Regions from separate parts of the Clostridium nitrophenolicum genome, predicted to be linked through region 4. Evidence: riboswitches for the same ligand, from Rfam matches in the RefSeq annotation. Region 4 holds a riboswitch; each other region holds the start of a gene.
What was found. Region 4 has a riboswitch for ZMP and ZTP ahead of ACZ5N4_RS22865 (hypothetical protein). Riboswitches for the same ligand answer to the same signal wherever they lie in the genome.
Positions count from the first base shown of each region.

Region 1 (3,194 bases), 990 kb from region 4:
GAGTAAAGAGCGGCTATGTCCCTGGATAACGACTTCTAAGCTTCAGATGGAGTTAAAACTCCACCTGAAGCTTAGAATTCTGTTTATAATTCTTAAAGTCTTTGATTTTAATGATGGAATAGCCTTAGTCCAGAATAAACCATAGCAATATCATATTCATTACATGCATCTATTACTATATCGTCTCTTACTGATCCACCAGGTTGAACAATGTATTTTACTCCACTTTGAGCTGCTCTGTCAATGTTATCTCTAAATGGAAAAAATGCATCTGACCCCAATGAAACTCCAGTTAAATTGGATAACCATTCTGCCTTTTCTTCCTTCGTCAATCTATTAGGTATTTCTTTAAATACATTTCCCCATTCTTTCATTTCCATTGGAGTAATATCATCTCTAAGGTATTGATCTATAGCATTGTCTCTCTCTGGCGTTGAAATACCTTCTTTAAATGGTAGGTTAAGCACAGCAGGATGCTGTCTCAAGTACCAAATATCTGCCTTTGATCCAGCTAATCTTGTACAATGTATACGGGACTGCTGTCCTGCACCGACACCAATTACTTGTCCATCTAATACAAAACAAACAGAATTAGACTGAGTATACTTTAACGTAATCATTGATATAAGCAAATCTCGTCTCGCTTCCTCTGTAATATTTTTATTATTAGTTACTATGTTATTAAGCATATCTTTATTTGCTAAAATGTCATTTCTCTTCTGTTCAAAGGTTATTCCATAAATTTTTCTTGTTTCTATCTCTTCTGGTTCGTAATCCCAATCCATTTGGATTATACAATAGTCACCTTTTTTCTTCTTCTTCAAAAGCTCTAGAGCTTCATCTGTATATCCTGCTGCAATTATTCCATCTGAAACAGATCTACTCAAAATTGTAGCAGTAGGTAAATCAACAACATCGCTTATTGCCGCCCAATCACCAAAGGAAGACATTCTATCTGCCCCCCTTGCCCTTGCATAAGCAGCAGCGACAGAAGTTAACTCTATGTCCTCAACAAAATATGACTTTTTCAATACATTGCTTAAAGGCACTCCTACTGCAGCACCTGCTGGACTTACATGCTTAAAAGATGCTGCAGCTGGAAGCTTCGTTGCTTGTTTTAATTCCTTTACTAACTGCCATGAGTTAAAAGCATCCATAAAATTGATATAACCTGGATTTCCGTTTAAAATTTTAAAAGGTAATTTTTCGCCTTTTGTATAAACTCTAGCTGGCTTTTGATGAGGATTACATCCATACTTAAGTACAATTTCAAAATCTTTCATAAAAACAACCTCCAAAAATAAATTAAAACAAAAAAACCGCCTGGATAAATTCATATTTACCCAGGCGGTCGATATTCTTCTTCAATCATGCTCCCTATGGTGAACTCCATTTCCGCCAGTTACATGATCCTTTTTATTCTTTTTTATTTAAGTATATCTTATAGATATAGTGTAGTCAATAATAAAAGAGTCTCTGTCTCCTTATCCTTTGGACAATTTAAGTAAAACATAATTACACTATATAATTTAATATTGATTGTAAAATAATCCAGCCCCTTCTATGATTTCCTGTTCTGCAAATAAACTTAACACAGCTGCATTATAATCACTTAACTTTTGTGACTTCTTTATTTTTTTAACATATTTTTTATTATCTGAGAAAATGTAAATCATATAACCCCATAGTTCTTTCATTCTAAACATTGCATTTTTCTCTTCATTATATACTTCTATGTATGTATTTAAAATTTCATCATGAAAATCTTTTAAAACTTTTTTATCTAAATTAGTATTATTTTTTATGGAATCCATTAACCCCGGATTGGCTAGTATACCTCTCCCAAACATAACTGTTTTTAGCTCTGGAAAAGCTTTAATTAATTTATCATGATCTTCAACAGTAAAAATATCACCATTATAACATACTGGATTAGTACTTAAAGATAATGCATCTTTAAACACCTCTAAATTAGGTTTATTTCCATAAAAATCTTTTTGTGTTCTAGGATGAATAATTAATTCTTCTATAGGATATTTATTATAAATTTTTATTAACTCATAAAATTCTTCTGGACTATCTTTTCCTATTCTAGTTTTTATAGAAATTTTCATATCATCTATTTTAAATATTTCATCTAAAAACATATCCAGTTCTTCTCTTTTGGCCAGAAATCCTGATCCTCTATTTTTTGAAACAACCGTTCCAGAAGGACAGCCTAAATTTAAATTAACTTCGTTATAACCTAATTGTTGTAATTTTGTAGAAGTAGTAATAAAACCTTCTGAATCGTTAGTAAGTATTTGAGGCACTATATTCATTCCTTTATTATTTTCAGGCAAAATATCTCTTAATTCTTTAGTTTTAAGGCTTGTACTTTTATTTGGAATAATAAAAGGTGTAAAGTATTTATCAATATTACTAAAAAATTTTTCATAAGAATTTCTATATATGTATCCCGTAATTCCTTCCATTGGTGCTAAATAGTATTTCATTTAATAACTCCTTTATAAATATTCTAAAAACATTATATCAGCCTTCTTTTTTCTTATCTACTTAATATTTATGATTATGTTCAAGTTGCTGGTACAAAGACGTAAGGTTTCATGCCGCGCTTTGGTTATTCAGAAATAACCTTTATGTAGTCTAAGAATCTATTGAAAAACAAATTTCTCGGCTGGTAGTAACCTAATTAAATTTACAGAATAATATAAATTGATTAATTTTAAGAGGAGATATATATAATGTTCATAAGATATCTTTACCTTAATTATTCAAACTTAGAAACATATCCTTTCCCGGAGTTAAATGATTTTGAAAGGACAATAGATTCATATAGGGTTTCGCCTATAGATACAAAGTATGGTGAATTGGGAGGTAATCAGAGTCCATTAGGACCTCCTATTGAGCCTGAGCAGCCAACTCCTGATGGTATAGGCCGTTATAGGCGTTTTAAATGTGGAAATATTTATTGGTCACCTGCTTACGGAGCTCATGAGGTACATGGAGCTATCCTTCGAGAATATGAAAAGCAGGGAGAGACAAAAAGTATGCTTGGATTTCCTATTACAGATCAGGCTGCTTTAGTTGGGGTATCAGGTGGTGTAATAAGCAATTTTCAAGGTGGAAACATCATCTATGATCCAAGTAAAGGAATTTCAGTAAGTTACAATATAAGAAGATTAAATCCCCGG
Region 1 is NZ_AP042469.1:3,826,292-3,829,485, forward strand. It holds gene ACZ5N4_RS18150 (phosphoribosylaminoimidazolecarboxamide formyltransferase) at 108-1,283, opposite strand; ZMP/ZTP riboswitch at 1,335-1,416, opposite strand; gene ACZ5N4_RS18155 (tRNA dihydrouridine synthase) at 1,530-2,495, opposite strand; gene ACZ5N4_RS18160 (LGFP repeat-containing protein) at 2,745-3,194, shown strand, end outside.
Region 1: another riboswitch for ZMP and ZTP. It lies ahead of ACZ5N4_RS18150 (phosphoribosylaminoimidazolecarboxamide formyltransferase); the one in region 4 lies ahead of ACZ5N4_RS22865 (hypothetical protein).

Region 2 (3,194 bases), 950 kb from region 4:
TAGAATATAGCACTTTAAAAAATCTTTCTTGCAAACACTTTGGGTTTAATTTTGAAAAATCTATTCCTTCAGTAAAAATGCCTATCAAATGTTCTTTACTTTCAAAAAAATATTCTGTTTCTTCCAAAATGATTTCGAAGCATTCTTTAATTGCAAAGTTACGTATTGATTCTAATTCTATTTCAGTAATATACTCTAAGGAATAATTTTCTGTTACCATAATCCCCAATCCCCTTCACAAGATTTTAGAACTCATCTTAAAACAATTTAATAATTCACTCATAACGATAATCATTCTCATTTATATGATAAGCTATTGTTAGCTTTTTGTCAACAGAAACATAAGAGTCTGTTCCTTAATTACTTTTTTAGTTATACCAGGCTTTATTAGTCTTATTGCTTATACGCATGTTACATTATAATTCAAAAAAATTTCTAACTTACTATTTTTAATATCCTCTATAATTGATGTTATATGTAATCCTTGGCAATTCCAAAAATAATGCTATTACTGAAATTATTACTATAAATATGTGAAATAATTTCTTATACTTCTTTATATATTTCACACTAGCACTTCCTTCGTATTTAGTTACAAATCCGTACTAACTTAACAAATCTATTATACATTTATTGGAACATAAATATCAATAAAAAGAAAGCCTGCCTTAGAAGTCAACATAGACTATTAGTATATTAATTATAGAGATATTTATGCTTATATTTGCTATATCAACTGCCCATTATTATCCTAATTGATATATGGATAATGAGAAGCTCTATACTTCTTGATTCCCTTAAGCCAGAAAGTATGAACCTGTAATCACCTCTGCAATCTATTGCTCTTGAAAAAAGTCATATCGTAAATTTTATACTTGATGCTTTAAGATAGCTGCTGCTTTAGTTGCATTCAGCCATTGAGCATCGCTTACTGATACATTTTTTCTATATCCAAAACAAAATTTAGTCTATATACACATATGCTTCTACATTGCACCTATTAATAGACCTATCAGGCTTTTCCTTACTCTTATTAAGCTTCTCCATTGTAGTTATTCCCTGCTCCATCCAGTTTTTAATAACAGTTTCAATGTATCCAATATGCCTTGCATTATACTTAACAGCTTCGCTTATAGCAGCAATTATAACTCCTTCTTCAAGACTACTACTCCAAAGCCGTATTTTTTCCTTATCTCTTTTAGTTGCCTGGTGAATATTTTTATTAAACTTCAATAAAATTCTGCTTATCCTCTTTTCTTTATTTTTTCCTTTGCTTCTACTTGCTGGTTTTTCTTTTTTAGAAGAAGATTTTTTTGTTTCTTTTTCCCCTAGATCCTTATAAGCCCCTTCATAAGGGTTTAAAATTTCCCTACTCTTTTCATCAAATGTTACCTTATACAAAGATAGAATTATGTCTTATTATTTTTTCTAAAATTAGCTCCTATATTAATCAAAATTAATCATAAACAGGATTCTTGGCTTCAGGTGGAGGTTAAATGTCTAAATGGCATTAACGGGCAAACTTGCCCAGTGGTTGTAGACAAACTCCATCTGAAGCTTATTAACAGGCTTCTTAGTGTCTTTAGCACTTAGAAGGCGTTATCCAGGGTCGTAGCGCCAGCTATCCCCAACTTTAAGAAAAGCAGAGAGCCTAAATCTCTGATTTGGTGCGAATCGCTTTCACAGAGTGCGTTGTGGTATTAGTGGCAGTAGATATCGGATAAATTAAAACAAAAACCACCTGGATAAATTCATATTTACCCAGGTGGTCGATATTCTTCTTCAATCATGCTCCCTATGGTAAACTCCATTTCCGCCAGTTACATGATTGTTTTTATTCTTTTTTATTTAACTATATATCATATACAATACTAAGTCAACTTAATAAAATAGATCACCCCTTATATCAATACTACACATCATTATTATAGGGAGTGCTAGCGTTAACTCATCCCCTATAACTATTACATTAGTATAAAACTTTTACTAAAATTCCAAATTTCCTATAACATCTTCAACTGTATTCAAAACATGTCCTTCATGTATTTGTTCGTGTATATACTTAATAAATGGATATAGATATTGATCTTCTTCTAGTTTAGGCACTTCTTCTCTAATCAAATTATATACTGCCTTTGTAGCTGGTGATGGATTTAACGGTTTTAAGAAATCTAATGCTTGTGCAGCATTTAAAAGCTCGATGGCTAGTATATTCTCTAAAAGTTTTGAACACTGGTAAGCTTTCTTTGAGGAATTGTAACTCATACTTACATAATCTTCCTGGTTGCAGCAGGTTGGAGTATTATCTATTGTTGATGAAGTTGATAATATTCTCATTTCTCCGAGTAGCCCTGCAGCAGTATATTGAGGAATCATAAGTCCGTTATTTAGTCCTGATTTTTCTATCAAAAATGCTGGGAGCTCGCTAACATGGTGATTAACAAGCCTATCTATTCTTCTTTCTGACATTTTTGCAAGGCTTGTCATTGCAATGCAACTGGAATCTGCTTCTATTCCTACATAAGAACCATCTGCATTACATCCCATTAATGCTATTCCATCTTTGTCAAGCGGATATATAATAGGGTTATCACAGCAAGAGTTCATTTCAATAAATATAGTTTTTGCGGCGTCCTTTAATGTTTTCTTAGCAGCTCCATGAAGCTGCGGCATACACCTCAAGGACAGTGCATCCTGAAGCCTATAATCTTTATATTTTAAAGCAATTTCACTTTTATCCAGTATTCTTAATATATTTTTAGCTGTCATTACTTGCTCTTCATGTGGCCTTACGGACTGCAATCGCGGATCAAAGGCTCTAACAGTACCTTTTAAGGCTTCTAAACTCATAGAGCCAACGATATCCGCTGTTTTTGCTGCCTTTATTGCATCATATAGCGCCAATGCCGCAAAGGCTGTGACTGAAGTTGTACCGGAAACTAATGCTAGTCCCTCTTTACATCCTAGCTCAACTGGTATCATCCCAACTGCTGTTAATGCCTCTCTACCCTTTAGAAGCTCTCCTTTATACCAAGCTTTTCCTTCACCTATTAACACCATACTAATGTGAGCCTCTACCGCTAAGTAACCAACTGAGCCTTGTCCTGGAGCAAATGGTGTTATGTCGTTATTTAGCAAAGCAGCAATCATTTCTAAAGTACTAAGCTGTACACCAGAATATCCTTGTCCTAGAT
Region 2 is NZ_AP042469.1:3,865,099-3,868,292, forward strand. It holds gene ACZ5N4_RS18295 (hypothetical protein) at 1-220, opposite strand, end outside; gene ACZ5N4_RS18300 (DnaD domain-containing protein) at 964-1,401, opposite strand; ZMP/ZTP riboswitch at 1,753-1,834, opposite strand; gene ACZ5N4_RS18305 (HAL/PAL/TAL family ammonia-lyase) at 1,987-3,194, opposite strand, start outside.
Region 2: another riboswitch for ZMP and ZTP. It lies ahead of ACZ5N4_RS18300 (DnaD domain-containing protein); the one in region 4 lies ahead of ACZ5N4_RS22865 (hypothetical protein).

Region 3 (3,194 bases), 2.5 Mb from region 4:
CATTATCTTTTACATCATATATTTCAATTATAGCTACATACGCATGTCCTTTTGTCATTGGTGAAGGAGCAATAGCTAGATTTGCACCAAAGTCAGATATCATAATTGGAATAATTTCATCAGTGATAACTTTTATAATAACAATTGGAGTAAGCCTATTATATGTAAAACATGAGGATATTAAGTAATTAAGATAAACAGAGCTCTTGGCTTCAGAGAGACCAAATGTTAAGCAGATATCCAAAATCTTCGATTTTGAGATAGTCTCTTACACAGGTGTGATGATTTGGTGCGAATCGCTTTCGCAGAGTGCAATGGGAGTATTAGAACGGGTAGTCATCGGATAAAAAATTTATTATATAAATTAGGAGAATTGAGATGTACTTATTAGCTATTATTTTAATGGTGATTTTTATGATTATATTTTTAATGGCAATGTGGATTAAATTATTTTCATATAAGCGACAAATACGAGATATTACTAATCAGATTAGAGCCTTTAAAGAGAGAAAAACAAACAAAAAGATTAGTACTCAAATAGTAGATAAAGATATAGAAGAGCTTGCTTTGCGGATTAATGAGTACTTAGAACTCTATAAAAGAAATGAACAAGAAAAGATAATATTTGAAAATACATTAAAACAAGGAATAGCTAATATGTCTCATGATTTAAGAACCCCATTAACTTCAATAATAGGATATTTAAAGTTACTTCAAAATGATGAAATAGATAAAAAAGAAGCACTGGATATACTTAAAAATAAAACTAATAAATTAAATGTACTTGTAAATGATTTTTTTGAGTTAGCTTCAATAGAAAGTGAAGATTATGAACTAGATATGACAAAAGTAAATTTAACTAATGTAGTACGTGATGAAATCTTATCATTTTATGAAGCTTTTCAAAGCAAAGGACTTGAACCAAAGATAAATATTTTGGATAAACCAATTTTTATAATGAGTGATATGGACAGTTTAGAGAGAATAATAGATAATTTAATTTCTAATACATTAAAATATGCAGAAAAAGACATAGAAATAAATTTAGAAGAATCCAATGATAAAGTTATTTTAAAAATCTCCAATATATGCACAAGCATTGATGAAAAAGATGTATTACATATGTTTGATAGATTTTATATGGCAGATAAGGTGAGAAAAGGACAAGGAGCAGGACTTGGTCTTTCTATTGTAAGAAGTTTAATGGAAAAGATGGATGGACTCATAACCTCAAGGTGTGAACAAAATAGGCTCTCTATAATATGCGAATGGAAATACATAGAATAATATTATTTTATATATTTATATTTGATTAAAGACTGCTGTTCATTTTTTAAGAAAGATTGGATTTGATTTTGTCTTTATATTTATAGATTGACATAATTTACATTATCCTTTAATATATAAAATATAATTGAAAAATTCACAATTACATGCATGTTTAAAAAATTTTTAAACAAAAGAGTCACATAACTGGCGGAAGTGGAGTTTACCACAGGGAGTGTGACTTGTAAAGTAGAATGTCGACCGCCTGGGCAAATGTCCAGGGGGTTTTACGTTTTTTTGTTAACTCCTGGACATCTTTAATTAAAATAGGAATAAAAAATAAAAGAAAAATTAGAGATGGAGGTATTTTGAAATGGGTTTTAAATCAGATATCGAAATAGCGCAGGAGTGTAAACCACAAGACATTAGGGAAATTGCTTCAAAAATAGGTGTTTCCGAGGACGACATAGAGCTTTATGGAAAATATAAAGCAAAAGTAGATTACAATCTTTTGAAGAAAACACCAGGAAAAAATGGTAAGTTAATATTATGTACAGCAATCAATCCAACACCAGCAGGTGAAGGAAAAACTACTACATCAATAGGTGTAGCAGATGCTTTATCAAAAATAGGTAAAAATACAATAGTTGCATTAAGAGAACCTTCACTAGGACCTGTATTTGGAGTAAAAGGAGGAGCAGCAGGCGGCGGATACGCTCAAGTTGTTCCAATGGAAGATATAAACCTTCACTTTACAGGTGATTTCCATGCAATAGGTGCAGCAAACAACCTTTTAGCTGCAATGATAGACAACCATATATATCAAGGAAACGCTTTAGATATCGACCCAAGAAGAATTGTTTGGAGAAGATGCGTTGACATGAACGACAGACAATTAAGATTTGTTGTTGATGGTATGGGTGGAAAAGCAAATGGAATGCCAAGAGAAGATGGATTTGACATTACTGTTGCTTCAGAAATAATGGCTATATTCTGTTTAGCAACTGACATAAATGATTTAAAAGAAAGATTAGCTAGAATAGTTGTAGGTTATACAAGAAGTGGAGCTCCAGTAACAGCTGGACAAATAAATGCTCACGGTGCTATGGCTGCATTACTTAAAGATGCTTTAAAACCAAATTTAGTTCAAACACTTGAAGGAACACCAGCATTTGTACATGGTGGACCATTTGCAAATATAGCTCATGGATGTAACTCAATAATGGCTACAAGAATGGCTACTCATTTTGCTGATTATGTAGTTACAGAAGCAGGATTCGGTGCTGACCTTGGAGCTGAAAAGTTCCTAGACATTAAATGTAGAATGGCTGGATTAAAACCAGATGCTGTTGTAATAGTTGCTACAGTAAGAGCGCTAAAATACAATGGAGGAGTACCAAAGGCTGAATTAAATAATGAAAACTTAGAAGCTCTTGAAAAAGGACTTCCAAACTTATTAAAACACGTTGAAAATATAACTAAAGTATATAAATTGCCAGCAGTAGTAGCAATAAATGCATTCCCAACTGATACAGAAGCAGAGTTGAAACTAGTTGAAACAAAGTGTAAGGAATTAGGAGTTAATGTTAAACTTTCAGAAGTTTGGGCAAAAGGCGGAGAAGGTGGAGTTGAAGTAGCTAAAGAAGTAGTTAGATTAATAGAAGCAGGCGAAAATGAATTCCAATTCTCTTATGATGTTGAACTTCCAATAAGAGATAAAATAAGAGCTATATCTCAAAAGATATATGGAGCTGATGGTGTAATATTTACAGATCAAGCTAACAAAGAAATTGATGAATTAGAGAAGAATGGATTTGGAAAAACTCCAGTATGTATGGCAAAAACTCAGTACTCCTTAACTGATGACCAAACTAAACTTGGAAGACCTACAGGATTTAATATAACTGTAAGACAAGTAACAATTTCAG
Region 3 is NZ_AP042469.1:2,319,494-2,322,687, forward strand. It holds gene ACZ5N4_RS10885 (ABC transporter permease) at 1-188, shown strand, start outside; gene ACZ5N4_RS10890 (sensor histidine kinase) at 379-1,287, shown strand; ZMP/ZTP riboswitch at 1,460-1,544, shown strand; gene ACZ5N4_RS10895 (formate--tetrahydrofolate ligase) at 1,640-3,194, shown strand, end outside.
Region 3: another riboswitch for ZMP and ZTP. It lies ahead of ACZ5N4_RS10895 (formate--tetrahydrofolate ligase); the one in region 4 lies ahead of ACZ5N4_RS22865 (hypothetical protein).

Region 4 (3,194 bases):
TTAATCTGCACTCCAATTTTCCTTAGTATTTTTCCCATTTTTATGCTCTGCCTTATATTTTGCACTTCTTGAATGATATTTCGCACTATTAGGGTCATCTGACCACTTTTTAGGTTGCTTGTTTCTATTTTCCATAAAAACTCTCCTTTTACTCATTATTTATATAAAAATTATATTTCTGTATAATAAATTACTACTCTTCATCTAATCTTACTAATGAGTCCAAATGTTTTTCCGATTGTGTGCCAAACTTTGCTCTTGAACTTTCATCTTGTGGACTGTGATCTATATGTTTTTTTCTAAATCTTCCATCTTCTTTTTTATTATTATTTGTGTACTTCATTTTGTTTTGCATACACATCTCTCCTTTCTAGTACTAGCTTTTCCTCTATGGTTGTTTTTATGCTTAAAGAATAAACCTTCAAGTATAGTTAAAGAATATAATTATATTGGTCATATGTATTAACATTTTATATATTTTATATATTTTATATTTACTACTAAACAGTACTTTGATAAAATTTTATCTACTAGATACTATATTAAATAAGTTAAACACTTAAATTTTTTATATGGAGGTACTTTTATGAGCTTTAAATTACCTGAATATCATTCACCAAATTTTGCAAAAGAACCTTTTATATCAGCTCCTAACGTTAAAACTGAAAGAGTTACATTAAAAGGAATAGCTCCTGATAACTATCACGCAACATCAATATATCCTGAATACTTTAAGATAGATGAAGAGTGGATTCTTGCTTCTGAGAGCCGCATGGATTGTGTTGTAGTTGTTAACGAAAATAAAAAATTAGATATTAAAGAATTTAGGAATTTAAATGTTGGAGACAATGTTGTTATAGGTAGAAGAGAAAATGCTGAAGATGGAATATTTGTATATGTTGATGGTTTTAAACATGATTCAGCCGAAGAACAGTCTTTTGCATTTAGATCTGGCAGAACAAGAGAGAGTTCATATTCAAAGGATTATGATAGTTTGTATGAACTATTAAAATATGAAAAGGATAACGGATACATATTATGGGTTTTAGGACCTGCAGTTATATTTGACCATGATTCAAAAAATGCTATGTCTCAATTAATAGATAATGGTTATGTTGACGCCATTTTTGCAGGAAATGCATTGGCAACACACGATTTAGAAGGTTCAGTATTAAAAACTGCTTTGGGCCAGGACATCTATACACAATATTCAGTTTTCAATGGTCATTATAATCATATCGATATTATTAATAGAGCTAGACGTGCAGGTTCATTAGAAAAATTCGTTGAAAGTGAAAATATTACAGATGGAGTAGTTTATACCTGTATAAAAAACAATATTCCTCTGGTATTAGCTGGCTCAATAAGGGATGATGGGCCTTTGCCTCCTGTCATTGCAAATGTTTATGATGCCCAAGATGCCATGAGGATTCACTGTAAAAAGGCTACCACTGTTATCTGTCTTGCAACACAACTTCACACTATAGCTACAGGAAATATGACACCAATGTATAAAGTTGAAAATGGCAAAATAAGACCAGTTTATATATATACTGTAGATATATCAGAATTTGGAGTAAATAAACTTAGAGATAGAGGAAGTTTGGAAGTAACTTCAGTTGTTACCAATGTTCAAGATTTCCTCGTTAATATAGCTAATAATTTAGTTTAAAGAAAAATAGATTTTAGAGCAATTGAAATATTTAACTCTAAAATCTATTTTTTGTTTAAATTGAATTTTTTAGATTTAGTAATTGACATAAATTAAATTATTGGTTACTATTATAATATAATTAAAAAAAGTCAAAAAATTTTTAACTTAAGTTGCAATATTTAGTATTTATATTATCTTTATAATTAGTCACATTACTGGCGGAAGTGGAGTTTACCATGGGGAGTGTGATTTGTAAAAAAATGCCGACTGCCTGGGCAAAATGTCCAGGTGGTATTACGCTTTTTGATGCCTTCTATACTACTAGTAAACTATTTTTAATAAGAGTTTCAGAATATGCTGTTCACTTCAATAGATTAACTAAAGAACAACAAAAAGAAGTTATAAGCAGAACTTTCCACGAAAAAAATTTAGCCCAAAAATTAAACTTTCCAATCCCCTTCCGGAAAGTTTAATTTAACCTAATAAAACCTAAAACCTAAAAATACATCCTTAAGCTACTTTGTTTAAGGGTGTATTTTTAATTTTAATAATTGGATGTCTGCTTATATGAATTATTATCCACTTGATATATAATAATAGTGATATAAAATGCAACTTTGGGATGTTAAAGTCCTAAATGGACTTTAATGGGTAATTTTGCTAGGTAAAAGTTCTAAATGAACTTTTACGGGTAACTTGTGAGCGGAAGCGAAAATATTAAGTTACCCAGTACCCGAAGGGAAACAAGCAAAATTACCCAGTGTTCCGACTAAAAGGAGGATTCAATATGTTAAAATCAAGTCTTACATCTGAACTGGTTAAGAAGTTTACTAAAGCCTTGGAAAAAATATTAGAGTATAAAAATAATGATAAGAATGAAGAAGCACTTTCCGTAATTGATGACACTTTTAAGGAAATATTCAGACTTAGTTCTAAGTTTTTCAGTTCTTTTTCAGACGAAAACTTAATGGATATGATTAAAACTGATGGAACATTAAATGCAGATAAGTGTATAATGATGGCAAAACTTTTGGAGGAAGAGGGAGAAATCTATGAATCTCAAGGTAACCATAATGAAGCCTTTTATTTAGATTTAAAAGCTTTAAATTTATTATTAGAAGCATACATAAATAAGGATAACAATTGTGATCTTCAAAGCTACTTTTCAGATATAGATTTAATAATAGAAAAGATATCAGATTATAAATTACCAATTTCACTTGAAAATAAAATATTAGATTATTATATTAAAATTGATAAGTATGATAAAGCAGAAGATATGCTTTATGATATTCTTAAACACAATAATTTTGATGAAGATTCTATAAAAAAAGGAATTGCTTTTTATGAGCTTTTACTTACAAAAGACGATGAATCTTTAGATAATAGCAACCTTCCTAGAGAAGAAATAAACGACTCTTTACAACAGCTAAAAAGAAAGCTATAGTGAAATTCACTAGAAAGTTAACTTATACATAGGGATATGTCTCCAAAGCTGAAGTAGATTTAAAAACTTTGTGCCAGTCTTAGTGAAGGGTTT
Region 4 is NZ_AP042469.1:4,817,476-4,820,669, forward strand. It holds gene ACZ5N4_RS22850 (hypothetical protein) at 1-135, opposite strand; gene ACZ5N4_RS22855 (CPC_1213 family protein) at 194-355, opposite strand; gene ACZ5N4_RS22860 (putative NPN-dependent ornithine cyclodeaminase) at 587-1,672, shown strand; ZMP/ZTP riboswitch at 1,856-1,938, shown strand; gene ACZ5N4_RS22865 (hypothetical protein) at 1,915-2,127, shown strand; gene ACZ5N4_RS22870 (DUF6483 family protein) at 2,442-3,101, shown strand.